Regions from separate parts of the Paenarthrobacter sp. CAP02 genome, predicted to be linked through region 2. Evidence: riboswitches for the same ligand, from Rfam matches in the RefSeq annotation. Region 2 holds a riboswitch; each other region holds the start of a gene.

Region 1 (7,315 bases), on a different contig from region 2:
GCTCACAAGAGTTATTTATGGGGCTCCCGGTGCCGTCGCCGGCGGGTCTGAACCAACAAGCAGGAACAGAGGATTCAGTGCAGAATTTCCAAGGCGTAGGGGTAAGCCCTGGCCGCATCATTGGTTCCGTCCGCCAGATGCCCAAGCCGGTGAGCGAACCGCCGTCGGGCGAACGGTTGGCCGCGGGATTGAGTCCGGAAGACGCCGTCGCCGGCTTGAAGGCGGCCGCCCAATCCGTCCACGACGAACTCAAGGGCCGCGCCGACACTGCCTCAGGCGATGGCAAAGCTGTCCTGGAGGCCACGGCCCTGATGGCCAAGGACACCATGCTCCTGAAATCGGCAGCCAAGCTGATCAATGCAGGCTCCTCCCCTGAACGCGCCATCTGGGAAGCCGGTGCATCCGTCTCCGAAATGCTGCACAACCTCGGCGGCTACATGGCAGAACGCGCCACAGACGTCCTGGACGTGCGGGCCCGCATTGTGGCCGAACTTCGTGGCGTGCCCGCTCCCGGCATCCCGTCCTCCGAAACCCCCTTCATCCTTGTGGCCGAGGACCTCGCTCCCGCGGACACCGCGACGCTGAATCCGGCCGTGGTGCTCGCCTTGGTAACGTCCGGAGGCGGACCGCAGTCACACACCGCGATCATCGCGCGCTCACTCGGCCTGCCGGCAGTGGTTGCCGCCCACGGCGTCGACTCGATCGCCGACGGCTCCGAAGTGTACGTGGACGGCGCGGCGGGATCCGTCACCTTGGATCCCGGTGAGGAACAGCGCGCAGCTGCGACCGCCTGGGCGGAAACGTCCGCCACCCTCGCCGAATTCGACGGAAACGGCACGACGGCGGATGGCCACCTGGTACCGCTCCTCGCCAACGTTGGTGGAGCCAAGGATGCCGTGGCAGCCGCCGGCCTCGGAGCCCAGGGCGTAGGTCTTTTCCGCACCGAATTCTGCTTCCTTGAACGCGACACCGAACCCTCCGTGGACGAGCAGGCCGCAGCGTACAAGGCCGTGTTTGATGCGTTCCCGGGCAAGAAAGTGGTCCTGCGAACCTTGGACGCCGGCGCCGACAAGCCCCTCCCGTTCCTCACGGATGCCACCGAGCCCAACCCCGCGCTGGGTGTGCGTGGTTACCGCACGGACTTCACCACTCCAGGTGTCCTTGAGCGCCAGCTCGAAGCCATCGCCCGGGCAGCTTCCGAATCCGAGGCCGACGTCTGGGTCATGGCTCCCATGATCTCCACGGCCGCCGAAGCCGGACGCTTCGCTTCGCTCTGCGCCGCGGCCGGGATCAAGACACCGGGCGTGATGGTGGAGGTTCCCTCAGCCGCCCTCACATCCGCCACCGTCCTTCGCGAAGTCGGGTTCGCCTCCCTCGGCACCAACGACCTCACGCAGTACGCCATGGCGGCCGACCGCCAACTGGGGCCCCTCGCGGAACTGAACACCCCGTGGCAGCCCGCAGTCCTCCGGCTAGTGCAGCTCACCGTGGAAGGTTCAGCCCAGGAAGGCAACAACAAGCCGGTGGGTGTCTGCGGTGAGGCAGCCGCGGACCCGGCCCTCGCCGTCGTACTGACCGGGCTGGGCGTCACCACGCTGTCCATGACCGCGCGCTCCCTCGCTGCAGTCGGCACCGTGTTGAAGACCGTCACGCTGGAACAGGCGCAGGAGCTGGCCCGCCTTGCCCTGTCAGCTCCCAGCGCCACCGAAGCGCGCGACTGGGTCCGTGCCAAGCTTCCCGTGCTTGAAGAGCTCGGGCTCTAGCCCCTATCCGTCCGGAATACCAGGAGAAAACCATGCCTGAACGCACAGCCACCATCGCCAGCCGCTCCGGCCTGCACGCCCGCCCGGCCGCACTCTTCGCAGAGGCAGCCGGCGAACAGCCCGTGGAGGTCACCATTGCCATGCAGGGCGCCCCTGCCGATGACGCGCTCGACGCCGCCAGCATCCTTTCGCTCATGACGCTCGGCGCAGCGAAGGGGGACGTTGTGGTGTTGCGGGCCGAGGGCGATGGCGCCGATGCCGCGCTGGACGCACTGGTGAAGCTGCTGGAGACGGACCTGGACGCGGAATAGGTCCTTCCGGGCTAGGCTTCTGGCATGGCACTGATAGCTCCCCGCGTCACGGCCGGCCTCCCCGCCGACGACGCCCGGAATCTCGCGCGTTCCCTCCAGGACAGCAACGACATCACTGTGTTCGTTGACGGCACAGTTCACCGCCTGCCCGATCAGGCGAGGGACGCCGTCGTCGACCTCCTTGCCCGGCTGGGCCGGGGCGATACGGTGACGGTCAGCAGCGTGGAGGAAATGCTCACCACATCCCAGGCAGCGGAGCTCGCGGGCATCTCGCACACGTATCTGCGCAACATGACCGATCGTGGCGAGATTCCCGTGGAGTACCGGGGCACGCATCGTCGCATCCGGCAGGCAGCCATCATGGAGTGGCTTGAAACGCAGCGAAAGAAGCAGTCCGAGGACCATGACGAAACCAGCGAATAGGCAGCGGCCGACGTTTGAGGTTGCCGAGGTCGAGGTTTCGGGACTGGCCGGTCGGATCCATTGGACCGCTGGGACACCCGCGACTGGCTCCGGGGACGAACCGGCGTACGTCCTGATCCACGGCATCGGGGTGTCGCACCGGTATTTGTCGCGGCTCCACGCTGTCCTCGCTGCCCACGCGCCAACCTACTCTTTCGACCTGCCCGGTTTCGCGGGCACGGCCAAGCCGGACAGGCAGCTTCAGGTGGAGGATTACGGCGCCTTCATCGCAGAAGCCTTGGCGTCCCGGGGCATCGATCGGTACGTCCTGGTGGGTCATTCCATGGGTGTGCAGTTTGCCATCGAAGCGGCATTGCATGCGCCCGAGCGGGTCCAGCGCCTGGTGTTGATGGGGCCGGTGGTGGACTCGAGGCACAAGAGTATCCTCCGGCAATCGCTGGCGCTTACCTTGGACGGCGTCCTGCGAGAGAGTCCCTCGTCCAATTGGATCGTCGTCTCCGACTACTTCCGCTGCGGGCTCCGCTGGTACCTCACCGAACTCCCGGTGATGATGGCCTATCCCACCGAAAAGCGGCTGGCCGGCATCAAGGTGCCCGTGCTGGTCCTGCGCGGAAGCCGGGACCAGGTGGCAGGCCCCGACTGGTCGCTCCGGCTCTCCCGAACCGTGGACCGAGGACGCCTGGTGGAGATTCCCGGAGTGGGGCACGTAGCGCAGCATATGCGGCCGCAAGCGGTGGCGGACGCCATCCGCAGCTTCGTCGCCGCGACCACACAGCGGAGTTAGGCCGCACAGCACAGTTAGGCGCCGGAGCACGACGCCGGAGCCCGGGGTTGGGTGCCCCTTGTTGGCTCCGGCGGGATCGCGCTAGGCTGGCCAGGCAAGCGAATAGTAAGTCTGCTTACGAAAGGGTTTGACCATGACCAGCTATGACCCGGAAGACGATCCCCAGACCTTCGGCGTGAGCGGCGCGACCGACCCCTTCGACACCACCGCCGATGCGGACAGCATCCACGAAGACCCGGACATGCGCCAGGACGAGGACGACGATCCCGCCGCCTCGGCCAACCCTGATCCCCTGGACGGCAACGTCACGGGATTGGAGCCGGGCGGAGGGGTACCCCCGGGCGAAACGCCGCCGGCCGAAGGCAGCATGAGCAGCGACCAAGGACACGAAGAGTAATTTCGCCGCTACCCCGCTGTTACGTTGCGGGCCAACAACGTAACAGCGGGGTGGCAACGCGCTACGGCAGGCTCAGGATCTCCCCGAGGTCGTAATCGGCAGGCTCCTCCAGTTGCGCGTACGTGCAGCTCTCCGGAGTCCGGTCCGGCCTCCAGCGGCGGAACTGCGTGGTGTGGCGGAACCTGTCGCCCTCCATGTAGTCGTACGCCACTTCGATCACGAGCTCGGGGCGCAGTGGCACAAACGAAAAGTCCTTGCCCCCGCTCCACCTGCTTTGGGCACCAGGCATCCGTGAACCACCGGCCGCCTCGTCCTGCTTGGCCCACTCGCCCCACGGGTGATCAGCGAGGTCCACCTGGTAGGGCTCAAGCTCGGCAACCAGTGCTTCCCGCTTGGCCATGGGGAACGATGCCACCACCCCCACGTGGTGCAGCCGACCGGCGTCGTCGTAGAGCCCCAACAACATGGAACCCACCACCTTCGCAGTTTTGTGCCAACGGAACCCGGCCACCACACAGTCCGCGGTCCGAACATGCTTGGTCTTGAACATCACGCGCTTATTGGGTTGGTAGGTTCCATCCAGCGGCTTGGAGAGGACCCCGTCCAAGCCGGCGCCCTCCAACTGCACGAACCATTCCTTGGCCCGCTCAAGGTCTGTTACCGCCGGAGTCACATAGACGGGCGGTTCGGCCTTGGCCAAGGCGGACTCAAGGATGGCCCGGCGCTCAGAGAACGGCTTGCCCATCAGGTCTTCCTCGCCCAAGGCAAGAATGTCGAACGCGACCATGGAAGCCGGCGTTTTCTCGGCGAGCATCCTGACCCGGCTGTCCGCGGGGTGGATCCGCTGCTGGAGGACTTCGAACTCCAACCTGTTGCCCTCGATCAGGACGATCTCACCGTCGATCACACACTTCTCCGGGAGGTTCTTCCTCAGCGCCTCAACCAGCTCGGGAAAGTAGCGCGTCATGGGCTTCTCGTTGCGGCTGCCCAGGATGACCTCGTCCCCATCCTTGAAAACGATGGTCCGGAAGCCATCCCACTTGGGCTCGTAGTGGCCCACATCGGGGATGTCCGGAACTGACTTGGCAAGCATGGGCGAGACGGGCGGCATCACTGGCAGGTCCATAGGAAATGTCTACCCTGCCGTCGGACGCCGAAGCTAGTCTCAGGCGGTGGATATCTTGGCCGTGTTGGCGGCAGTGCTCGAAGATCCAGTACGAGCTGTCGGCTCCCGCACCGGCCCCGAAGCCTAGGCGCCCGGAGCCTCCGGTTTAGCCCGACCTACCGTCCGTTACATTAATGTGACTTTACTTTCCGGCTCATGTACCGTCGTAGGGCGACCCGTATCTCCGCTGGGCCGCTTCCGGATTGACGCCGAGCTCTGCCGCAATCCGGGATCCGCCAGACCCGCGGCAGAGGCGGGGGACCCACAAGTTCCCGGACTTTCCAAGTCCTCGGGGTGAAGCCGCTTTGGCGGCCGGACGGCCTCGTCCGAACCCGACAGCTAACCTCGAAGGCGTTGAGAGGCAACCACCATGTCCCCAACCATGGATCAGCCGCGCCGCGCCCTCATCGAACGCGAGCGCACCAAGCCAACCGGACGCCGTCGGGCCGAACCCAGCGGATCCGCCACCGAAGCAACAACAGCGCCTCAGGCACCAAGTACGACGCCGGAACCCGCCGCTGCTGCCCAGCCCACCACGCGCGCGGCCGCCCGGGCAGCGGAGCGGGAAAGGGCAGCCCGGGCTGAAGCCGAACCCGCAGAACCGGCCACCGCCGCGATCCCCGCAGTGCAGGCCGCCCAGGCCGCGGCACCGCGGTCGACCACACCGGGCCCTCCCACTGCCGCCACTCCCATCGTTCCGTCGGCAGCACCCAAGCCGGACACGCAGCTGGCCGCACCCTCGGAGCCCGCCACGGCAGCCATCCCCATCCTGGACATTGCCGGGCCGGCACCTACTCCCGTCCCAGCCAGGACCGGCTTTGGCTCTTCGTCGTCGTTCAACCGCGAACCCCAAGCCGTGCTTCGAAAGGCCGCATCGGTCAAGCACATGAGCCAGCGTATGGCCGTTGTTGCCGGCGCTGTAGGACTGGTTCTCACGGCCGGAGGCCTCGGCCAGGCCCTTGAGCTGCCGTTCTTCGGCCATGAAACCCCCGCCCAGGATGCGAGCGCCAGTGGGGACAGGGATTCGGGCTCGGCTGCGCCCGGGCCTCGGGCTTCCTACTCCACCGCGTCCTCCCCGTCGGCCTCGTCGGCAGCACCAACAGCGTCATCCTCATCGGCAGCCGGTCAGCCGGCGACCGTCCCGGAGGCACCATCTGAAGTGTCGCCGTCGTCGGTTCCGGCCCCGCACGTCTCGCTTGCGGCCCCGGTTTGGGTTCCTTCGGCGGCGCCGTCGGCGGCTAACCCGGCGCCGGGCGCCTCCGCGGCAGTCCCGACGCAGCCTGCCCCGGCCCCCACCGATGTGCCCGCCGATACAGTCACCACGGCGCCATCTCCTGCCCCGACAACCACGCCGGCGCCGACCACCACCCCGACGCCCACGCCAACACCCACCCCGACGTCGACGGCCACTCCCAAGCCGCGCCCCACCGGGAACCCCTCCGCCGGAACGAATCCGCAATCCAGTGGGACCGCCCTCGACGCAATCCTGGACGCCGCCAAGAAGGCCGTGAAGTGAGCACCCGGCTGCCCCGTACGGCAACGCCGATCGGATGGCATGGCCGGTACTGCACCAGCAGCCGGACCGCCACCTTCAGGCGAAGGATGGGCCGGTGGAGCTGCCAGCGGTTGAGGCGTTCCTAGGCGCGCTTCTTCCGGCGAGGAAAGTTCAGGATCAGCCTGACGGACAAGGAAAGCACCACCAGCAGGCCCACCATGCCAGGGAGGTTCTACCGCCGTTTGTTGCGTAGCGAGCCCATCATCACGCTGAACCCCCGTCTAGCGGCGAGTTAGGTTCCAGGTGTCTTCGCGGTAGAGGAACGCTGCCATGGCGTCGCGATTGACGGGCTGGACAGGCCGGAATGTGGCGTCGGCATAGCCTGTGGAGATTCCCTGCGCCGCGAGCCAGGTGATCTCTTTGTAGAAGGGGTTGTCGGTGGCGACATCGTGGAAAGGAGACGACACAGGAGGGGCAAACGCGGGTTTGCCGCTGAAGCGGTAGAGGAACGCTGCCATGGCGTCACGGTTGACGGCTTGTACTGGTCGGTAAGTGTGGATTCCGCTGCCTTCATCCCAGCCTGTGCTGATGCCCTGGTGAGCGAGCCAGGTTATTTCCTTATAGAACTGGTCGCTGGGTTTGAGGTCAGCGAACGGTGAGATATCAGGGGCGGTGAAGGAAGGCTCGCCTGCCATCCGATACATGAACGCCGCCATCGCGTCACGGTTTACAGAGTTCAAAGGCAGAAAAAGACCGCCACTGTAGCCAGTTGTGATCTTCTTGTTCGCGAGCCACTGGATTTCCTTGTAGAACTGGTTGCTCACCGGGACATCGCTAAAGGATTGGGTGCAGGCCGGCGCCCCCACGCTAATGTTCGTGACCGCCGTCTTGCCGCCTTTGTTACCGTCGAGTGTCAGCTCAAGGTCCGAATCCCCGGATTGGCAGAAGTACCACATGTGCGAGGATTTGACGGTGAC
Region 2 (7,315 bases):
GGCGTTACGCCACAGGCCTTCGAGCAGTTCGTCGCGACCCACGGTACGGGTGCCGTTCTCAACGAGGTAGTTGAGGAGCTCGAATTCCTTGAACGTCAGGTTCAGCGATTCGCCGTCCAGGTGAACTTCACGCCGGGCGAGGTCGATCAGCACGCCGGACGGGCGGGACTCCTGCTGCGGCGCCGGACGGGCAGCTTCGGTGCGCTGCCGTGAGGCAACCGTGGGGTCACCGAAGGTGGAACGCACGACGTCGAGGGCGGACCCGGGCGCGCCGGCGGGGGCCACTGCGACGGCAGCGTAGCTCTCCGCGCCGGTCACCAAAGACTGCGCGTAGGCGCGGATTTCCTGGGCAAGCTTGGCGATGGACGTTCCTGCGGCGGCTGCGGTTTCTTCGTCAATACCCATGTAGAGCACGAAGCCGCGGGCTACGTTGTCGTTGGCAACGGGACGCAGCCGGTCGGACTGGGCAATGACCGGCGTGGGAGCGGTCATGGGTGCCGGCTCTGCGGCGGGCACGGCGCGCAACTGGCCGTAGGAGTTGGGGTTGTAACCCTGCGGGACGTAGCCCGGAGCCTGCTGGCCGGCGCCTTGCGGGGCCGCAGAGTAGCCGGGACGGTTACCGAACCCGGGGCGGAGTCCTGCGTTTGACGCGGCCTTGTTGGCGTTACGGACGGAGATGTGGACGTATCCAGATGCAACTGACATGGAGTGCTTACCTCAAAAGTGAATAGCCGTCATCGCGGCTTCGAATGCTGGTTGTCCCCGCAATGAGTTTGGGGAGGGGCGCCCAACGCTGGGCTAGGGGGCGAATGCCTGAAACTTCTTGGGGTGGAAAGTTAGGCTTGCATTCGACAACAGCGGTCATCGTGGCCAGCGGGTGTGCTGGGCCAGGTTGCTGCGGCTGCAGGTGCTGTTGAGTTCTTGTTCACATTGGAAGTGTGCAACGTAACAATGGCAACACGCAAGTAACAAAGCGCCGAACCGTCCACATTTTGAGACGTCCGGGTCTATTGTGCTGCAAATCACAATTCATAATGGCCCGGAAATGAACGGCATTTCATTCGGTTCGGGTAGGCACCAGCGGCTATTTACTGAATTATCTTCGGAGGATGAGGCAGAATGCGGCCTCCGCTTCCCATCAACCACGTCCACGCGGAATCTCACGATCTGAAACACTTGTTGTCCAATCGGCGCCAGTTCCGATCTCGAATCTTTTTGCCTTCAGTCTGTTGGAAGCGGTGAAAACGGGCGCGGCAAACGCCCGTTTTCTCAGGACGTCGTCCCTGAACCGGACGTGGAGCCCTGCCCCGTGGAAGCCGTCGCGGCGGTCAGCCTCACCGACGACGCGTTGTATGCATCCCCGCTCTTGGTAGCCGTGACCCGGACCGTCGCACCTGACGTGATGTCAGCTATCGTCAAGCTGCTGGAGGTGCCGCCACGCTGCCTGGTTCCTTGCGCCACGGCAGTGTCCGAGCCGAGGACATAGGTTCGCGTAAACCCGTCAGTGCTCTTGACGGTCAGCGAGTTGGAAGAAACCTCGCTGACAACTCCCACCTGATCGGCCATGGACACGTACTCGTTGTCGCGGAGGATGACGTACTCCGAATGGATGGCGGCATTCAGGCCCCCTCCGAATCCATCGGGCGCCAACCCGCCCATCGGGCCTGGCATTCCCTGGCCGGTTCCGTTTTGACCGCTTCCGTTTTGCCCCGTTCCGCCCGGACCCAGCCCCTGTCCCGGTAGTGCTTGTCCCGGTAGTGCCTGGCCCTGTTGCCCGCCCAGGCCGCCGGCCTGGCCCGGGGAAACGTTGGCAGCATCCGCAGAGCCTGCATTGCCCAGGGAGTAGAAGCCGACGGCGGTACCTGCCGCTACCGCCACGGCAACACCAGCCACTATCAGCGTCTTCTTGACGGTCCACCGGTTCTGCACTCCTGCCTTGTCGTTCGCCCCGTCGTTCGCATTGTCGTTGCCCAAGAGCGGCAAGCCCCAGCCGGAACCGTTGCTGCCGGGTTGGCTGCTTGGGGGCTGAGCAGGCGGGGCCTCGCCCCACGCCCAGGATGACCCGGGGTTGTGGTCGATGGGTTGTGCAGGCGGCGTCCGGACGGCTTCAGGCTGCTGGCCGGCAGGGGTCGGCTGCTGGGGTAGCCGCGGCGCTGGGTCTTGGGGGAATTGCTGGTTCTCGGGGAATTTCTGCTCGCTCATGATGCTCTTTCTTGTCTGTTGTTGTCCGATTACGCCCCAGCGTCAGTCCGTCGGCTGTGCGGAAGCTGTGTTGAGGAGTAGTTGATCCTGTGACCTGTGGATTCCCGTGCTCCGGGGCTCCCACCTCGCTAGTGTTGACTTCACAGGGTCCTCACAGGAGCGGCTCAGCCCGGGCAAACCAGCAGAATGGAGAGTTGTCACATGGCATCCCCGCACTCCATGACCAACAACCTCCCCCAGCTCACCCACCCCGACGGCTCTCCCATCCGTGCGCTGGTGGTGGATGACGAGCCAAGCCTTGCCGAGCTCATGAGCATGGGCCTCCGCATGGCCGGCTGGTCGGTGGGCGTGGCCGCTGATGGACCCCAAGCCGTAAAGCTCGCCAAGGAATTCCGCCCCGACGTCCTGGTGCTTGACGTGATGCTCCCCGGTTTTGACGGCGTGGAAGTCCTTAACCGGATACGGGCTTTCGCCCCGGAGGTTCCTGCCCTGTTCCTGACAGCAAAGGATGCCGTGCAGGATCGCATCGTGGGCCTGGCGGCCGGAGGAGACGACTACGTCACCAAACCCTTCAGCATGGAAGAAGTGCTGCTTCGCCTGCACCGGCTGGTCCAGCGCTCAGGTGTCGCCGCGATGGACACCGCTGAGCTCGTTGTGGGTGATCTGATCCTGAACGTGGATACCCGGGAGGTCACCCGTGCCGGGGAGGACATTGCCTTGACGGCAACCCAGTTCGAACTCCTGCGCTATCTCATGGAGAACCCGAAACGGGTGGTCAGCAAGGCCCAAATCCTGGACCGGGTGTGGGACTACGACTTCGGCGGCCAAGCCAACATCGTGGAGCTGTACATTTCCTATCTCCGCAAGAAGATCGAGGCGAAACACCCGCCAATGATCCATACCGTTCGCGGAGCCGGCTACGTCATCAAACCTGCGGACTAAGCCTTGAGCGCACTCTCCGGGGTTGCCAGAAGCCAGCAGCGCAATTGGCTCAATCCCTCCACCTGGCATTTGCGCACCCGCCTGGTCCTGGTGGCGATGGCTTTGCTGGTGGCCATTTGCGGCGCGGTCGGGGTGGTCAGCTACGCCTCGATGGATATGGTCTTCAACAAGCAGCTCGACAGGCAGCTGGAGCAGGCCTCGCTCCGCGCAGACGTATTCGGCAGACCGCCGTCGAGCTTTCCAAACTCCCCGACAGGACGCCCGGACCCGCTGGAGGCCCGCGGCCAGGCGGCCGGCACGCTGAGCGCCCGTATCGACGGCTCAACGGTGCGCAGCTCCGGGTTGATCGACGCGCGGGGCAATCGCGTCTCCTTGTCCGCAGACGATGAGCAGGTCCTGCTCGCGCTGCCGACAGGTAACGGCCCGGTTGACCGTTCGCTGTCCAACGGCGACTACCGGCTCATGGCCGTGAAGACCAATTACGGCGACGTGATCGTCACTGGCCTGCCGCTCGCGGACAAGCAGACCGCCGAGGCTTCGCTGGTCTGGACCATGGTTCTGGTGTCACTGGGCGGCCTGGTGGTGATCGGCCTTGTGGGGACCGTGATCATCCGTCGCACCATGCGGCCCCTGGAGCAGCTTTCCGATGTCGCCACCAAGGTTTCGCGGCTGCCTCTCGACGCCGGTGAAGTGGCACTTGCGGTGCGTGTCCCGCCGTCGGCCTCCCATCCCGGGACCGAAGTGGGGAGCGTGGGCCACGCCCTGAACCAGATGCTGAACAACGTCTCCAGTGCGTTGGAGGCCCGTCAGGAGAGCGAGACCAAAGTGAGGCAGTTCGTTGCCGATGCCTCGCACGAACTGCGGACGCCGCTGACCGCCATCCGTGGCTACACCGAGCTGCTTCGGATGACCGAGACCTTTACGGACGACGGCAGGAAGTCCTTGGCACGGGTTCAAAGCCAGTCCGAACGCATGACTACGCTGGTGGAGGACCTGCTGTTGCTGGCGAGGTTGGACGAGGGCCAGCCGGTGAAGGTCACGGACGTGGACCTGACCCAGTTGGTGATCGAGACCGTGAGTGACGAAAAAGTCATGGCACCGGACCACATCTGGCAACTGCAGCTCCCCGGGGAGCCCGTCACCGTACGCGGCGATGCCACGCAATTGCACCAAGTGCTGGCGAACCTGCTCTCGAATGCCCGCAAACACACCGACCCGGGAACAACCGTGGTCACTGGAGTCATGCTCTCCGCGGATGGCAGCGCAGTGGTGACCGTGACCGACAACGGTCCTGGCATCCCGCAGGAATTCCAGAGCCGCATCTTCTCCCGTTTTGCCCGTGCCGACGCGGCGAGATCGGGCTCCGAAGGGACCTCGGGGTTGGGCTTGTCGATAGTGGAATCCATCGTTGCAGCGCACGGCGGAAGCGTCGAAGTGACGTCCAAGCCGGGGCGCACCGAGTTCGCCCTGCGGCTGCCTACAGCCACCACCGAACGCCTGTAAAGAATCCGGCAAGACGACTCACCGACTTCGTGATCTCTGTTACCTAAATGTGACTTCTGCGGAAACCTCCTGTACCGTCGAAAGGGTGGGTTGCCCCTAACCGGCCCACATCCGGGATGCGCCGAGCTCTGCCACTTCCCGGAGTCCGATCTTTCACCGAGGCAGAGACGGGGGACCCAGAGTCTCCGGGCCCAGGCATTTTGCCGGCCCTTGGGGTGAAGCCGCAGCGTGATGCGCGGCCGGATGACCTCATCCGAACCCGACAGCTAACTCCGCAGGCGCTGAGAGGTAATCACAAATGTCTGAATTTAACGATCAGACGCGCCCTTCCGCGCGTCACCGCGACCAGAACGACACCCAGTTGACCAAGTCGCAGACCGTCCTCAAAAAGGCCGCCCGTGAGGGCAAGTCCGGCAAGCGCATGCCTGTTGTAGCGGGCGTCATCGCCGCTGCACTGGGCGTTGCATCGCTCGGTACCGCCGCCAACGCAGCCTTGAACCTCCCCGAGGCAAGCCGTGTAGCCGGCACCCAGGCCGCTGCACAGGTCAGCACCAACAAGTCCGCTGAAGTTTCCGCTTCGATGGACGCCGCAGCTGCCAAGGGTGCAGCCGACCGGGCTGCTGCAGACAAGGCCGCAGCCGACAAGGCCGCAGCCGACAAGCTCGCCGCTGATCAGGCCGCTGCCGCGCAGGCTGCCGCCGACAAGGCAGCTGCCGATCAAGCCGCTGCCGAGAAGGCTGCCGCCGACAAGGCAGCTGCTGACGCTGCCGCCAAGCAGGCCGCCGACGCTGCTGCTGCCGCCGCTGCCCAGGCTGCAGCCGCTGCTGCCGCCCCGAAGGCAGTGGACGATCCCGCCGGTGCGAAGGCCTACGCCGCCAGCATCCTTGGCAGCTACGGCTGGGGCGCGGGCGAAATGACCGCCCTGAACACGCTGTGGGAGAAGGAATCAGGATGGCGGACCACTGCCACCAACGCTTCCAGCGGTGCGTACGGTATTGTCCAGTCGCTTCCGGCCGGCAAGATGGCTTCTGCCGGTGCGGACTGGCAGACCAACTACCAGACCCAGATCAAGTGGGGCCTGAACTACATCAAGGAACGCTACGGATCCCCGTCGGCTGCTCTGGCCTTCCACTTGGCCAACAACTGGTACTAAGCCAAGAGCTTTCCCGAAAAGCCGCTCCCGTTCCGGGGGCGGCTTTTCGCGTTCCCGGAACGGGAGACTTACACAGTCGCGTCACAGCTTCCGCCTAAAGCACTCACAATCGGCGGCCTCACTGTGAATGCATGACGCTCATAGATCCCGCCACCAGTGCGCTGCCGAACCCCGCCCATGCGGGGACCTTCGCCGCTCCTGCCTTGCCTTACCGGCAGCCGCGGCGCTTTCCCGTGGACACGCGGACCACGGTCCCTGTCCTGGACGTCACCATTCCCGTCCACAACGAAGAGACCGACCTCGAGGAATGCCTGCGCCGCTTGCACGGGCACTTGGTGGAGACGTTCCCGCATACGTTCCGCATCACGGTCGCGGACAATGCGAGCACGGACAACACCTTGAAGATCGCCGAGCGCCTGGCCCGTGAACTCCCCGAAATCGGCGTCATGCGCTTCGAGGAGAAAGGCCGGGGCAACGCCCTCCGCCAGGTCTGGCTCGCCTCGCCGTCCCCGGTGCTCGCCTACATGGACGTGGACCTCTCCACTGATCTTGCCGCCCTGGCACCCCTGCTGGCTCCCCTGATTTCCGGCCATTCGGACCTTGCCATCGGGACGCGGCTCTCCCGCAACTCCCGTGTTGTCCGCGGGCCCAAGCGCGAGTTCGTCTCCCGCAGCTACAACGTCCTCCTGCATACGCTCATGGGCGCCCGGTTCTCTGATGCCCAATGCGGTTTCAAGGCCATCCGGGCAGACGTCGCCCACAGGATCCTCCCCCACACCCTGGACAACGCCTGGTTCTTCGACACCGAACTCCTGGTCCTGGCCGAGCGCTGCGGCCTCCGCGTCCATGAAGTCCCCGTCGACTGGACGGACGATCCCAACTCAAGTGTCGACGTCGTACGAACCGCCCTGGCCGACCTCCGCGGAATGGCGCGCCTGACGCGCGACCTCGTCACCGGGCGCATCCCTGTCCCCGAACTGCGCGCGGCCTTGGCCCGCGGCCCATTGCCGGCCTCGTCGCGAACATCGGAATCGACCCCACGCGCCAGCCTGTTCGGGCAACTGGTGCGCTTTGCGGCGATCGGCGCGGCGTCCACAGTGGCCTACCTGCTGATCTTCCTGCTGTGCCGGGGATTCATGGACCCGCAGCTCGCCAACTTCCTGGCCCTGATCGTGACAGCCGTCGCCAACACAGCCGCCAACCGGCGCTTCACGTTCGGCATCCAGGGCGGCAGCCACGCCCGCCACCACTTTGAAGGCTTGATTGTTTTCAGCATCGGCCTGGCACTCACCTCGGGCGCGCTGGCCCTGGTGCACGGAACCACGACGCCGGACCGCTGGCTTGAGGTGGCAACGGTAGTTGGCGCGAACCTCGCCGCGACCGTGGCCCGCTTCCTGTTGTTCCGCCTGTGGGTGTTCCGCCGACCCGCCACACCAGCCCCTCAAACCGAGGGTTCCGACAAGACCACAGAGGTGCCAGCGAAATGATCACCGCCCTTCAGCCAAGCCATGCCGT
Region 3 (7,315 bases), on a different contig from region 2:
ACGGCTTCAAAGGGGACGAGGTTGATCAGCGGCGTGAAGAACATGGCCACCAGGAACAACACGCCGGTAACGATCGAGGCGAGACCCGTGCGTGCGCCTTCGCCGATGCCTGCGCCGGACTCAACGAAGATCTGGTTGGAGGAAACAGATGCGCCGCCGCCGACGATCGCGCCGAGGGCATCCACCTGCAGGACCCGGTCAACGTTGGGGATGTTGCCATCCTTGTCAACGGTCCCTGCTTCGTTGGCCAGGCCGACCATGGTGCCCATCGCGTCGAAGAAGATGCTCAAAAGGATCACGAATGCCAGGAGCGCTGCGGCAATAAAGCCGAGGTGTTCAAACGCGCCGAAGGGGTTGGCCTTACCTATAAGTGACAGGTCCGGGGCACCCCACTTGGTCAGGGTCGGGGCAACAAGGGACCAGCCGCGCGGGTTGATGTTGGTGCCGTCGTTGCTCGGGCCGATGTGGAGCGTGAACTCAAGGATGGCGGCCAAAGCCGTCGATGCCACGATGCCGATCAGGATGGCGCCACGGACCTTGCGGACCACCAGTGCGATGGTCAGGATCAGGCCGAAGGCAAACACCAGCGTGGGCCAGCCGAGCAGTTTCCCGTCGACACCCAATCCCAGCGGAACGGTTGTGCCGGCGGCGTCAGGGATGCGGCGGACGAACCCTGCATTGACCAGGCCGATCAGTGCGATGAAGAGGCCGATGCCCACCACGATCGCTGTCTTGAGCGCCTCGGGTACGGCTTTGAACACGGCCGTACGGAAACCGGTGAGCACCAGGATCAGCATGGTCAGGCCCGAGAGGACCACCAGGCCCATCATGTCCGGCCAGGTCAGGCCCGGGTGCGAGGCGACGGTCACCGCTACGAACGCGTTAACGCCCAGGCCCGTGGCCACGGCGAACGGGTGCTTGGCCCAGGCGCCCATGAGGATGGTCAGGATGCCCGCAACGAATGCCGTGGTGGCCGCGACGGCGGTGAAGCCCAGCGACGCTCCGCTGGAATCCTGCCCGGAAAGGATCAAGGGGTTGAGGACCACGATGTAGCTCATGGCGAAGAAGGTTGCGAAGCCGCCTCGGATTTCCCGGGAGTATGTGGAGCCACGCTCGGAAATTTTGAAGTAGCGGTCGATGGCAGAACCTTGTTTAAGCATGAAGGACTCCGGGGATCGAGGGGAGTGTGCCCTCAAATCCTATGCCGTCGGATATGGGCCTCCTGACGATTCGCCTAGTCTGTAAGGAAGCCAACACTAGGAGAAACCGCCCCATGCGCACCATCCGCCCGCTTCTGGCCGCCGTCGTTGCCGCCCTGGCCTTCGCATCCGCCTTGCTGTTTTCCGCGGGCCCGGCCTCCGCGCACGACGTCGCCGAATCCACAGCGCCGGCCAACGGCTCCAGCGTGGCAGCTGTCCCGGCGTCGGTCTCCATCACGTTCAACAACCGGCCGCTGGCCATCGGATCGGGCGTGACGGTCACTGCGGGCGGCGAAAACTGGGCGGACGGACCCGTCGAAATCATCGACAACCAGGCGGTCCAGAAGATCCGCGAAGGCGCGCCGGCTGGCGAATACACCGTGGTTTGGCGGGTCGTCAGCTCCGATTCGCACCCCATCGAGGGCACCTTCACGTTCACGGCCGCTGCCGGAAGCGCGACGGCGACGAGCGGCACCGCGGGTGCCTCGCCGTCGTCGTCGGCACCTTCAAATACGGTTCCGACGGCGGGAACCGCAGCGCCCGGTACTGCCACCAGCACCCCGGCCGCGGACGCGTCCCAACCTTTCCCGTGGAGCATCGTGGGACTGGCCGTGGTTGCTGTGGGCCTTGTGATCTATCTCGCCGTTACCGCCCGGAAGAAACTCGCCGCCTCCAACGACTCAAATGCGGGAGATTCCGCGGAATAACAGGCTTTTCTACGTAGCTGCGAATATCTCGGATTGGTTACTGCGACACGCCAAAACCCCGGTTCTCGTTACTTAAATGTGACTTCGGCGAGATCATCGCGTACCGTAGAACCTGTGCCTGTTCCACGTAGCGGGCACTTCCGGCCTGATTGCCTAGCTCTGCCGCAGTCCGGAATCCGTTCGCAGACAAACCTTACGGCAGAGACGGGGAACCCAATTTAGGTCGCTTTCGAGCGTGCCTTGGGGTGAAGTCACGATGCTTCCGCTGAACAGCGGGGGATAGTGGCCGGGTGACTCCCATCCGAATCCGACAGCTAACCTCGCAGGCATCGGGAGAGGCTTTTTCATGTCTTCAAGCATTCTTCGCGGCCGTCGTAAGGCGGACAGCGTACGTCCTAATCCGTTCATCTCCATCTCCAAGGCAGTCGCCAGCAACGCTTCCGGCGCTGGCCGCCAGGCAGCTGTTATCGCAGCAGCTTCGGGCCTTGTCCTGACCGGCTCCATCGCAGCCCACGCAGCCGAAACCCCGGTTCAGCGTGACTCCAGCCCCGCCACGGTCGCCGAGACCGTTTCCGAGGCTCCCACCAAGGTTGTCACCGCCGCAGCTACGGCTACCGTCAACTTCGAGCGCCCTGCTGTTGCTTCCGTAGCAGCTCCGGTCATCGAGAAGCCGGCTCCCGTCGTTGAGGCACCTGTTGCCAAGAAGGCAGCAGTGGCTGCAACTGCAGCAGCCGCTCCTGTAGCAAAGGCTGCCGCGTCAGTTGCAGCCGCTCCGGCTGCCGCTGCTCCCGCAGCCGCTGCGCCGGCCGTCGGTGGAGTCAACGCCGCCATGGTTGCCTCGGCTTACGCCCAGATCGGCATCATGCAGGACTGCACCGCCATGGTGGAGCGGGCCCTCGGCTCCGCAGGTATCCCTGTTGGTGACCTCGCGCCCATGCAGTTCATGAACTACGGCAAGGTCGTCAGCAGCCCCCAGCCCGGCGACATGATCGTCCAGTCCGGCCACGTTGCAATCTACATCGGCAACGGCCAGGCCATCAGCGGTGGCATCAACGGCAACCAGACGGGTATCCACCCGATCAGCTGGTTGACCGCAACTGGTCCCATCACGTACGTACGCGCAGGCGCATAAGCCTCACGCTTCAGTTCAAAGGCCGGCATCTTCGAAGATTCATTCTTCGAGGGTGCCGGCCTTTGGCGTTAAGAAATGTGCGCAAAAGTTCCAGTGGCGGTGAAGCGGCCGTCCTAGGCGATGGCTACGCCGCTGCCGGCCATGCCGTTGCCTGCCGGTAGGGCCACCCTGGCGGAAATTGCCTGCCCCACGGCTTTGGCCTGCCGAAGGACTTCTTTGGGAGTCGGGGTAATGAGTTCTCCGACGCCTACAAGGTGCATCCCCACGGCACGCATTGCCGCGGCAAAATTCTGGCCAACGGCGATTCCAAGTTCTGCCAGCATCCGGCGCAGCTGGCTCTGGGCGCAGCGTGTCACCACGACGTGGTCGGCCAGCAGGACACCTTGGGCGGTGTGGACCGCCCACTGACGGGGAGTGGATTCGAGGGGGCCGGAAACGATCCTGCCCCGGAGGGTGCCCGATGCGGTGCTTCCGGTGGGGCCGTGCCCTATCTGCTGCGACGGGTCGGAGCCCAGGAAATCCAGGCGAACGGCACGGGTGGTGCTGCGAACGTCCAATTGATGGTTGGCGGCGTAGTTGCGCAGGTGGCGGAGAATCTCGCTGCGTTCCTGCATGGCGGGATCGGAGATGTCGCAGCGCTGGAGCATTCCAGTGTGGGTCGAAGGCCCGGTGGTTGAGAGCGACCCGAACCCGTCAACGACGATGGAGCCCACCCCGTAGCGGCTGAGCTCGCTGGCAACAGCCAGACCGGAGAGGCCGGCGCCGATAACCACTGTGGTGGTTCGTTCCGTGCCGGAATCAGGCGTGAGTGACACTGCTTGGTTCCTCCTTGACGTGTGTGCCCTGCGGCATCGCGTGGGATCGCGTCCGAGTTCCCCAAGCGGCCGCAAATTAACAGCCGGGGTGTGTCCTGAGACACGCTGCCCGGCTATTCAGTGACTCGAACACTACCGAACTTTTTCGGCCATGGGTAGCCTTCCCGGCGACGTGTTTTTCGTGTCCGCCAGCAGGCCGATCCCGTGCGTTTTGAACTGAGCCCGGACCGTTATGCACATAGCCCGAAGTCGCCTTGATTCGGTACTTCCGACCGAGAATAGTGGGCATTGGAAGGAGAGATTCCAAGTTTCTCCTACCCCGGCCATTGACATTTGGAGAGTCAGGGAATTCCGTGCAGAGAACCTCTGGCAGAATAGCCGGAACATCAAGCAGTAGGTGGAGAGGCGGGCCCAATGGACCAGCACGAAAGACACAATGAAGTGCCACGCGATGGCGAGGAATCGGCGGTTGCCCCCGGCGGCATCGTCGTGGGGGTGGACGGATCCGAGCACGGCCAGTGCGCCTTGGTCTGGGCAGCGCGTGAAGCAGAGCGTCGCCAGCTCCCCTTGCATATCGTCACGGCCTACTCGGTCCCCATTTTTGCCGCATCTGGTCTGGACGGAGGCTACGCCACCGTGGACGACTCCGTCATCCGCGAAGGCGCCGATGCAATCGTCAAGCAAGCCATGGATAAGGTTTCTGCCTATTCGATCGACGTGGATGCTTCGGTCGAAAACGGTGATGCCGCAGGTGTCCTCCTCGACCTCTCGGCGGAAGCAGCGCTTCTGGTCTTCGGGAGCCGGGGCCGCGGCGGATTCGTTGGGCGCCTCCTGGGGTCAGTGAGCAGTGCTTTGCCCGCCCATGCCAAGTGCCCCACGGTGACCGTACCGCTGTACTGCGCGGACCGCCTTGGGGAGAGCACCGAGGACAAACACATCAAAGCCGAGCACGCCAAGGCCGGCCCCCGTAACGTCGAGAATGTTGTGGCAGTAGGCGTGGACGGCTCCGAGCAGGCCCGCGTAGCTGTTCTCGAGGCTGCGGAGCAGGCACAGCGCATGGGCGCCAAGCTCCGTGTGATCTGCGCTGTTCCCCAATACAGCGGTTCCCTCGCGTGGGTACCCGCCCCACTTGATCGCGATGCCCTCTTCGCCGACATCAAGGTGCAGTTGGATGCCGGGTTGGCCTGGCTTCAGAGCCATTTCCCGCGACTGACCATAGAGACAGAGCTCCGGGACGGCGCTCCGGTGGATGTCCTGGTCGAAACGAGCCGCGCCGTTGAGCTCGTGGTCCTCGGCACCCGTGGCCGCGGCGGATTCGCCGGGATGCTCCTTGGGTCCACGTCTGATGGAGTCCTCCATCACGCGAAGGGGCCGGTGCTGGTGGTTCCGGACCGGGAAGATCCGAGGCTTGCCGATCGGCCCAATTTCGGGCCAATGCTCGGCGCAGCTTAGCGGCAGGGATCCCCAGCGATGGACAGCCAGCAGCCACTGAACCAGCCGGAGGACCACCCGACTGGCCCTCGCAAGGCCGCCCAGGCGTTCATCGTAGACATCGCCAAAATACGGGGGAGCATGCTTTCGGAGGTTGGCGGGAAGGCCGCCAACCTCGGTGAACTGGTTAGCGCGGGCCTGCCTGTCCCACCCGGGTTTTGCCTCACCACCCACGCGTACCGGCGGGCACTCGCTGCTGCCGGCTTGGATACAGTCCTTCGCGAACTCTCTGAGGCGGGGTCCACGGATACTGGCACGCTGAACGGCCTGGCTGCCCGCGCCCGATCAGTGGTGCTCGACGCCGGTATCCCAAGCGAAGTCGCGGAGGCGGTCCTCGCGGCATACCGGGATCTCGGCGAGGAGGTGCCCGTGGCCGTCAGGTCGTCTGCAACTGCAGAGGACCTGCCCAGCGCCAGCTTCGCCGGTCAGCAGGACACGTTCCTCAACGTCGTGGGTGCGGAGGCGGTCCTGGAGGCCGTTGGCCGCTGTTGGGCGTCCCTCTGGACAGACCGCGCCGTCAGCTACCGGACCACCAACAACGTGGACCATTCATCGGTGGCCCTCGCGGTGGTCGTTCAGGAGATGGTTGATTCCGCTACGGCAGGCGTCATGTTCACAGCCAACCCGGTCACCGGGAAGCGCCACGAGGCTGTGATAGACGCGTCCCCCGGTTTGGGAGAGGCCGTTGTGTCAGGGGCGGTGAACCCGGACCAGTATGTGGTGGACATCAACAGCCGGACCATCGTGAGGCGATCCGTGGGTGACAGGCTCGTGGAGATCCGGCCGCTGCCCGGTGGTGGCACGGAACGCATCGAACGGGCCGCGTCGGAGCAGTCCGGTGCGCCCGCATTGAATGCCTGCCTGGATGATCGGCAGATCCTGGACCTCGCCGGGTTGGCCCGCCAGGTGGAGCAGCACTACGGGGCACCCCAGGACACAGAATGGGCCATCGACGGCGCGGGCAAGCTCTGGCTGACCCAATCCCGGCCCATCACCACGCTGTATCCGCAGATGACCCGGAATCCTCCGCTCCCAGGAGAGCACGCGTTCTTGAATTTCAGCCTTGCCCAGGGACTTACCCGGCCAATAACGCCAATGGGCTTGGCGGGCATCCGCCTGGTGGCCTCTTGCGTCGCGACAACGGCGTCCTTCGATGTGCCGGATCCACGCTCGGGCCCACCGGCCTATTACGAAGCCGGGCAGCGCATCTTCTTCGATCTCACCGCGGTGCTGCGGAGCCGGATTGGCCGCGCCATTGTTCCCAGGGTGTTCGATGTCATGGAAGCCCGCTCCGCAACACTGATGCGGGCCCTTTTCGAGGACCCGCGATTCTCAGTGACCATCAAAACACCCCTGAAGCTGATCCGACACGTAGGACCAGTGGCCGCCAAATACCGTGTCCCGGAGTCACTTCTCCGCGGCCTGATCGCTCCTGCTTCGGCCATGAAACGTGTGGACCGGCTCACTGCGGAACTGCGCCGTTCCTTTTCCGTCCCCGAGGACGCCACTGCCCATCAACGGATTGCGTATGTCCAAAGAATCCTGGGCGAGCAGGTTTTTCCCACGGTGCCCACCGTGTTGCCCCTTCCAGTGCTCGGCTTCGCCATGCTCGCCCTGGTGCGCCGTCTCTTGGGGTCCCAAGCTCCGTACAGCGAACTTCAAACCGTCATCCGCGGCCTCGCCAACAACGTGACCACGGAGATGGACCTGGCCCTGTGGCACCTTGCCTCGGACATCCGGCAAGACCCCGATGCCACGTCTTTCATGCTGGGCCGTACGGCAGCGGAGTTGGCGGTCCACTACCGGGATGCCACCCTTCCGCCTGTCGCCCAGTCCGGGATGAGGGCCTTCCTTCTGGAATACGGGCACCGGGCAGTGGCTGAAATCGACCTCGGCATGCCGCGATGGGCGGACGATCCAACCCATGTCCTTGGAGTCGTGGCCAATTACCTGCGCCTTGAACCCGGAGCG
Region 4 (7,315 bases), on a different contig from region 2:
GAGTTCCATCATGGCCATCGGCTCAGTAACGGGGGCATTGCTCGCCGCCCGACGCGGCCGGCCCCGCCTCAGGCTGATCTTCCTGGCGGCCGGAGGCTTCGGGGTCTCCAGCACGCTCGCTGCCCTGGCGCCCAACGCAACCCTTTTCGGTCTCGCGCTGGTTCCCTGTGGCCTGTTCGCGCTGACCCTCATCACCAGTGCCAACGGATACGTGCAATCGACCACGGAGGCCGTTATGCGGGGCAGGGTCATGTCGTTGTACATGGCGATCTTCATGGGCGGGACACCCATTGGTGCCCCGCTGGTGGGTTGGGTGGCCAACATCGGCGGTCCGCGCTGGGCGGTGGGCGTAGCCGCGATAGCCGGCATCAGCACCGCCGTCGTGGGTTTGGTCTGGATCATCCGGGCCAAACAGCTGAGGCTCCGCTTTGACCGGCGGGCGCGTGGCCTGAAACATTTCCGGGTGGAGTCGCTGCTTGCCCCTCCGGGTACGGAAGAGGGCGACGGCGGCACCGCCCGTTAAGCGGCGACGGCGCCGTCCGGGCTGACCGAACGACGCCGACCCTCGGGTCCGGCTGGCTACCCGCCGAGGGTTACTTCTTCAGTTCACCCACGACGTAGTCGATGCTGGCAAGGAGCGCTGAGACATCGTCCGGCTCAATGGCGACGAACGTGGCAATACGCAACTGGTTGCGGCCCAGCTTGCGGTACGGCTCCGTGTCCACCACACCGTTGGCGCGGAGGACCTTGGCGATCGCGGGCGCGTCGATCGAGTCGTCGAAGTCGATGGTGGCAATGACGTTGGAGCGGTCCTCAGCCTTGGCCACAAACGGGGTGGCGTACTCGGAGGCTTCGGCCCAGGAGTAGATCCGGTTGGCGGAGTCCGCCGTGCGCTTGCTGGCAAAGTCCAGGCCGCCGTTGCTGTTCAACCACTGAACCTGGGCGTCCAGGGTCACCAGGGTGGACAACGACGGCGTGTTGTACGTCTGGTTGAGCTTGGAGTTGTCGATGGCAGTCTGCAGGTCCAGGAAATCCGGGATCCAGCGGCCGGATGCCTTGATACGGGCAGCGCGTTCCAAGGCTGCGGGGGAGAAGAGGCCGAGCCACAGCCCGCCATCTGATGCGAAGTTCTTCTGCGGGGCGAAGTAGTAAACGTCGGACTCCGAGACGTCGACGTCCAGGCCGCCGGCAGCGGAGGTGGCGTCCACCAGGATCAGTGATCCTTCGTCGGCGCGCTGGACCCGCTTGACGGGAGCTGCAACACCCGTGGACGTCTCGTTCTGGGGCCACGCGTAGACATCGACGCCGGCTTCGGCTTGTGCCACGGGGCGGGTGCCGGGCTCGGACTTGATGATGGAGGAAGCATCAAGGAACGGGGCTTTGTTGGTGGCGGCGGCGAACTTCGAACCGAACTCGCCAAAGGACAGGTGCTGGGCCTTCTTCTCCACCAGGCCGAATGCGGCGACGTCCCAGAAGGCGGTTGATCCGCCGACGCCAAGGACAACCTCGTATCCCTCGGGTGCGCGGAAGAACTGGCTGAGTCCTTCCCGTACCGATCCAACGAGGTTCTTGACCGGGGCCTGCCGGTGGGAGGTACCCAGGATGGTGGCCGATGCGGCAGACAACGCCTCGATCTGTTCCGGGCGGACCTTGGACGGTCCTGCGCCGAAGCGTCCGTCCTTGGGCAGCAGATCGGCGGGAATGGTGATGCTGTTGTCGCTCACGTGTGGCTCCAATGGGTATCGGCTAGAGATGGGTCGTGGCAGGTGGCATCCGCTGCCCCTTCGACTCCCCAATTCTGCCTGACTCGGCCCGGGGGCTGTAACCTGCATCCGTCATAGTCCGCCACGTGGAATGCGAAGCAACAGGATGCGACCGGAATTATCCAGAGTAATTCCAAATAAGCTAGGCTGGGTGTCGGCGTTCAAGGGCCAGCGGTAAACACCGGCTGCCCTGGCCAAGGACGCGGTACGGTGGAGATTACGCAAGGAAACTGCGTTCGAGGAGAGCTGAGCTGGATGACGGATCTGATCGATACCACTGAGATGTATCTTCGGACCATTTTGGAGCTGGAAGAAGAAAACATTGTGGCGCTCAGGGCCCGCATCGCCGAGCGCCTGCGGCACTCCGGCCCCACGGTTTCACAAACCATCGGCCGCATGGAGCGCGATGGCCTGGTGATCGTATCCAACGACCGTCACCTTGAACTGACCCAGATGGGCCGCAAGCGCGCCACCGAGGTCATGCGAAAGCACCGTCTCGCGGAGCGGCTCCTTGCCGATGTCATTGGCCTCGACTGGGCGTACGTCCATGACGAAGCGTGCCGTTGGGAACACGTGATGAGTGAGCGGGTTGAACGCCGGCTCTACGAACTCCTTGAACACCCCACCGAGTCGCCCTACGGCAATCCGATTCCAGGACTCGAAGCCCTGGGCGGTCTGCCGACGCAGACCATTCCGCGGCTCGACATCAACCTGCTGCAGGCCATGGATGGCTACGCCGCCGATTCCCGCGTGGTGGTCAGCCGGCTTGCCGAGCCCATCCAGGTGGAGCCCGAACTCCTCACCCAGCTGGACGAGGGCGGAATCCGTCCCGGGGCAGCGGTGTCATTGGAACGCGTCGGCGAGTACATTTCTGTCCGGGTTCCCGGCATCGAGGGAGCGCTTGAGCTTCCGCCTGAAGTTGCGGCCCACGTGTTCGTCTCCCTGGGCTGACCTCCCTTCGGGGCGCCGCCTCCTCGGGGATGCCGTGTCAAACCTCACTTTTGTGCCCTGCGGGACAATGTGACCTGCGGTTTTTCGGGATTGATGATATGGGAGTGCGTCGTCCTGTTGATAACGAATTTATTACTGCAGGCTTTAATCGCCTATAGTTATCTACTAGCGCCGATACCAAAGCGTTACCTGATCCGGAGCCGAGCTCTGCCAGCGGATCAGGTGTGCCATCCACCACTGGCAGAGGCGGGGGAACCACAAGCGGCTGTCTAAAGAAGCAGCCTTGGGGTGAAGTCCGCAGCAGAAGTGCCCATTTACGCAAGTCCCTCCTTGGATACCTGTGTGCCATGAGCGCTTCGTGCGGACCGGGTCTTTGAACTCTCTGACCCGAATCCGACAGCTAACTTCGCAGGCTTTCCAGAGAGGAACAGAGTTTGACATCGCAGAACGTCAGGGGTCGTCGCCGCGCGACCGGCCCCGCTGTTGAGCTGCGGCCAGCCCGCGCAACAATGGAGGTCCGGCCCCGTGACACTGAGCGCCAAGTCCGCCGCCGTAAGAGCCCATTGCGCCAGGTTGCCGATTTCGCCGCAGCCAGTGGTGTCGGCCAGAAAGCCGGAGTAGCCCTCGCTGCCACCGGTTTGGCGCTGACTGTCGGACTGCCGGCCACAAGCCCAGTGATGGCAACGTCGGAGTCGGGCCAGACCGAGTCCGCCCTCGCCGTTTCCGGCGGCAGCCAGCCAGAGGTTTCCGCAGCCGCATCGGCAAAAATCGACTTCAGCCGCGCCGCCGTCGCAACCGCAGCTGACCCCGACGGCAAGCTGAAGCAATTGCTCAGCGCCCAGTCGGTCGGCAGCATCCAGCGCGCCTCGTCCGTAGGCACGCTTGCCAGCCCCTTGGACAGCCTGGTCACGGCCTCGCCGTTCGGCTACCGGGTCAGCCCCCTCACGGGCGGCACGGGCGACTTCCACCGCGGCCAGGACTTCGTTGCCCAGTGCGGCACCGCAGTGCATGCGGCTGCCACGGGCAAAGTCACTTTCGCCGGATGGCACGAGTATGGCGGAGGCAACCGCGTGGTAGTGGACCACGGCAACGGCCTCGAGACCACCTATAACCACCTGTCGTCTTTCAACGTCAAGGTCGGCCAGACCGTCACCCGTGGCGATACTGTCGCGTTGAGCGGCACCACGGGCGCTTCCACGGGCTGCCACCTCCACTTCGAGGTCCAGGTCAACGGAGAAGTTGTCGACCCCATGGGCTGGCTCTAAGCCAGTTGATGGTCGCCTCTCGCATTTTGCGACACCCCGTGACCTGAATGTGACATTCGCGTTCAACTGTTGTACCGTACAAAGCGCATCGGCTTTTTAGGGGGCCGGTGCACTTGAGTGGATTGCCTAGCTCTGCCACCACTCAAGGTCCGTTCGCATAAATCGTCTGGCAGGGGCGGGGGAACCACTTTTGGTCTTCGATAGAAGGCCTTGGGGTTAAGTCGCAAAAGCTTCCTTGAAGCAACGCGGCCGGATGACTCCCATCCGAATCCGACAGCTCACCTCGCAGGCATTGGGAGAGGCTACCTACGTGTCATCACGCACTACCCCTGCGCGCCACCGCGCTGAAACGGTTCGTACGAACCCCTTGAACACTCTTTCCAAGGCTGTTTCGTCCAACGCCGGTTCGGTTGGCCGTCAGGCCGTCGTCCTGGCAGCAGCTTCGGGCCTTGTCCTTACCGCCGGTCTTCCGGCTACGGCAGCTGATACGGACATCTCCAAGTCGGAAGCCTCCAGCACCCAGCAGATGGTGGCAACCGCCGTCGTCACTGCAGAGCCAACCGCCACCGTGGCCTTCGAGAGCCCGGTCGTGGCCACCAAGGAAGCCCCCAAGGTTGTCCAGCGTGCATCGCAGGTCACCCAGCGCGCCGCTGGTAGCCAGGACGCCGCAGCTGCGGTCACCGCAAAGTCCTCCGAGGTTACGGACGGTGCTGCAAGCGCTGCTGCTTCGGGCCTCGCCGCCATTGCCTACACCGGTATCGGTCACCCCTACGTATGGGGCGGCACCACCCCCAACGGCTGGGACTGCTCCGGCTTCACCCAGTGGGTCTACGCGCAGGCCGGCATCAGCATCCCCCGCGTCAACGCCTGGACGGCCATGAAGCCCACCAGCAACCCCCAGCCCGGTGACCTCGTCATGCAGAACGGCGGAGCCCACGTCGGCATCTACGTCGGCAACGGCATGATGATCAGCGCACTGAACCCGAGCCAGGGCACCCTCCTGCACTCGGCAGCCTCCACGGGCACCTCTTCCTTCTTCACCCTTCGCTAGAAAACATCCGGTTCGTGGCCGGCCAGCATGCCCCCAAGTGCTGGCCGCCCATTACCCGCGTGTAACCCCACTGCACGCGGATACGAAAAGAGAAAATCATGACCAGTGCAAACAAGGTTGCACGGCATCGCGCTGAGGCCCCCAAGACCAGCTCGCTTGCCATCATCGCCAAGGCTGTCGGCGGCAACGCCGGTACTGTGGGCCGCCAGGCCGCCGTCATCGCAGCGGCTTCCGGTCTGGTCCTGACCAGCGGTGTCGCGGCCAACGCCGCCGAAACCAACGTTGACCGTGAATCCACCGCGACGTCCACCCTCGATGTCCAGGCAGTGGTCCAGTCGACCATCGCTGCGGACTCCACGGTAGCCATCTCCTACGAACGGCCCGTCGTCACCACGGTTGAAGCTCCGGCTCCCGTGGAGAAGAAGGCTCCCGCCAAGGCAGAAGCCAAGGCCACGGAGAGCGCCAACACGGCTGCTTCCACCGGCAACGCGACGCTTGCCGTCAACAGCTCGGCTACGGCTGCCAAGGCTCCGGCAGCTTCCAGCGGCCTCGGTGCAGCTATCGCCGCCGCAGCGTACGCCCAGCTCGGCGTGACCCAGGACTGCACCATGCTGGTGACCAACTCCCTGGCAGCCGTGGGCATCCACTTCCATGACTGGCCGGCCGGGTACCTCTCCTTGGGCCGTACGGTCAGTGCTGCAGAAGCCCAGCCGGGCGACCTCGCCTACTACGCCAACGGCGGTTTGGCCGGACAGGCCCACATCGCTGTCTACGTCGGCAACGGCATGGCAGTGCACGGTGGATGGAACGGATCCACCACAGCATTGTTCAGCGTAAACGTTGGCTCCGGCCCGGTTTTCATCCGCGTCAACGGCTAATAACGTACCTTTTGGAACACCCCGCAGGCTCCGGCCGGCGGGGTGTTCCGCTTTAACCACGCATGAACATTTGCCGACACCGCACGGGAAACGACAGAAAGATTCGTTGATACGGCATATAAGTGCTTACCCTTATCTTGTCGATCCACAGCCCGTACATGCAGAGGGCAGCCGGCCCTCGTGCCCCTGACGGGTGCGGCCGTGAAGAGGTACGTGCATGCGCACACTCGTTCTGAATGCTGGATATGAACCGCTGGCGGTAATAACATTCCGCCGGGCGCTGGTCCTTGTGCTGACTGGGAAAGCGAGCGTAGTGGCCGAAGGCGACGAGCCTGTCGTCGGGCCACAGGAGATTCTCGGACGACCATCCGTGATCCTCCTCAACCGCTACATCCGTCCCAAGTACAACAGGATCACCGCCGTGAGCCGCCGGGGCGTCCTTCGCCGCGACGGCCACCGCTGCGCCTACTGCGGGAAGACAGCGCACACCATAGACCACGTCCACCCCAAATCCAGGGGCGGCGCGGATTCCTGGGAAAACCTGGTTGCGGCGTGCTTGAAATGCAACAACGCCAAGAGTGACCACACGCTGGCTGAGATGGGTTGGAAACTTCGTTTCAAACCCGGCGTGCCCCAGGGAACCATGTGGCAGATCAAGGAACTCGAGAAACCTGCGCCGGACTGGGACCCGTTCCTGTTGCCGGAATCCGCTGCCTGATCGATTTCTGACGACTCCGCCCGCCCCGGGTAATCTGGGCGGATGGAGTTCAACGCCGTCGTCCTGGCGGGTGGCAGGGCCACCCGCCTTGGTGGCGTGCCCAAGCCGTCCTTAACGTACGACGGCGCCACCCTCCTTTCGCATGCCCTGCAGGCATCGGGCGGTGCAGCCGCCGTCGTTGTTGTAGGCCCTGAGGTCCGGGGCGACGACGCGGCCCTGCACGAAGGCATCCTGAAGGCGCGGGAAGAGCCGCCGTTTGCGGGCCCTGCTGCTGCCATCGCTGCCGGGCTGGCGGCGCTGAGGACCCGGGCCCTGCCGTGTCCGTGGACGCTGGTTTTGGCGTGCGACATGCCCCACGCTGCCCGCGGAGTCGATGCCCTCTGGAACGCGCTCAGGAGTCATCCGGACGTGGACGGTGCCATGGCAGTGTCTGCTGACGGTCGTAAGCAGCCGCTGCTGGGTGTTTACAGCACGGCGGCCCTGGAACGGAAAGTGGCGGAATCCGGGGACGGTTCCGGCTTAACGGACTCTTCGGTGTTCCGGCTGCTTGCTAGGCTGAACCTGCTGGATGTCGCCGTCCCCGCCGGTGCCACGGATGATGTGGATACCTGGGATGACGCCACGGCGTTGGGCATTGACTACGACTTGGAGGCCGACGTGAAGAGCCAGGAAGAGACGCTCGAGGAATG

Evidence for each region. A riboswitch is a leader RNA that binds a small molecule or an ion and turns the genes downstream of it on or off. The one in region 2 is predicted to bind cyclic di-AMP.
Region 1: it holds a riboswitch for cyclic di-AMP, as region 2 does, so the genes downstream of both, ABHM97_RS00895 (hypothetical protein) here and ABHM97_RS10380 (aggregation-promoting factor C-terminal-like domain-containing protein) in region 2, are expected to answer to the same signal.
Region 3: it holds a riboswitch for cyclic di-AMP, as region 2 does, so the genes downstream of both, ABHM97_RS12650 (NlpC/P60 family protein) here and ABHM97_RS10380 (aggregation-promoting factor C-terminal-like domain-containing protein) in region 2, are expected to answer to the same signal.
Region 4: it holds a riboswitch for cyclic di-AMP, as region 2 does, so the genes downstream of both, ABHM97_RS05380 (C40 family peptidase) here and ABHM97_RS10380 (aggregation-promoting factor C-terminal-like domain-containing protein) in region 2, are expected to answer to the same signal.

Annotation. Positions count from the first base shown of each region.
Region 1 is NZ_JBEEII010000001.1:172,912-180,226, forward strand. Features, by position in the region: gene ptsP (phosphoenolpyruvate--protein phosphotransferase) at 78-1,763, shown strand; gene ABHM97_RS00870 (HPr family phosphocarrier protein) at 1,796-2,074, shown strand; gene ABHM97_RS00875 (helix-turn-helix domain-containing protein) at 2,099-2,497, shown strand; gene ABHM97_RS00880 (alpha/beta fold hydrolase) at 2,478-3,281, shown strand; gene ABHM97_RS00885 (DUF6480 family protein) at 3,415-3,678, shown strand; gene ABHM97_RS00890 (ATP-dependent DNA ligase) at 3,740-4,804, opposite strand; cyclic di-AMP (ydaO/yuaA leader) riboswitch at 5,068-5,211, shown strand; gene ABHM97_RS00895 (hypothetical protein) at 5,214-6,359, shown strand; gene ABHM97_RS00900 (S-layer homology domain-containing protein) at 6,620-7,315, opposite strand, start outside.
Region 2 is NZ_JBEEII010000005.1:94,375-101,689, forward strand. Features, by position in the region: gene ABHM97_RS10360 (winged helix-turn-helix domain-containing protein) at 1-705, opposite strand, end outside; gene ABHM97_RS10365 (hypothetical protein) at 1,270-2,202, opposite strand; gene ABHM97_RS10370 (response regulator transcription factor) at 2,404-3,144, shown strand; gene ABHM97_RS10375 (sensor histidine kinase) at 3,148-4,647, shown strand; cyclic di-AMP (ydaO/yuaA leader) riboswitch at 4,781-4,940, shown strand; gene ABHM97_RS10380 (aggregation-promoting factor C-terminal-like domain-containing protein) at 4,946-5,800, shown strand; gene ABHM97_RS10385 (glycosyltransferase) at 5,932-7,287, shown strand; gene ABHM97_RS10390 (glycosyltransferase family 39 protein) at 7,284-7,315, shown strand, end outside.
Region 3 is NZ_JBEEII010000006.1:211,588-218,902, forward strand. Features, by position in the region: gene ABHM97_RS12640 (NCS2 family permease) at 1-1,160, opposite strand, end outside; gene ABHM97_RS12645 (copper resistance CopC family protein) at 1,274-1,906, shown strand; cyclic di-AMP (ydaO/yuaA leader) riboswitch at 2,081-2,249, shown strand; gene ABHM97_RS12650 (NlpC/P60 family protein) at 2,253-3,038, shown strand; gene ABHM97_RS12655 (NAD(P)/FAD-dependent oxidoreductase) at 3,152-3,853, opposite strand; gene ABHM97_RS12660 (universal stress protein) at 4,268-5,305, shown strand; gene ABHM97_RS12665 (PEP/pyruvate-binding domain-containing protein) at 5,324-7,315, shown strand, end outside.
Region 4 is NZ_JBEEII010000002.1:548,214-555,528, reverse strand. Features, by position in the region: gene ABHM97_RS05400 (MFS transporter) at 1-523, shown strand, start outside; gene serC (phosphoserine transaminase) at 594-1,724, opposite strand; gene ABHM97_RS05390 (iron-dependent transcriptional repressor DtxR) at 2,019-2,714, shown strand; cyclic di-AMP (ydaO/yuaA leader) riboswitch at 2,930-3,144, shown strand; gene ABHM97_RS05385 (M23 family metallopeptidase) at 3,149-3,979, shown strand; cyclic di-AMP (ydaO/yuaA leader) riboswitch at 4,124-4,285, shown strand; gene ABHM97_RS05380 (C40 family peptidase) at 4,290-5,030, shown strand; gene ABHM97_RS05375 (NlpC/P60 family protein) at 5,129-5,908, shown strand; gene ABHM97_RS05370 (HNH endonuclease) at 6,126-6,626, shown strand; gene ABHM97_RS05365 (NTP transferase domain-containing protein) at 6,669-7,315, shown strand, end outside.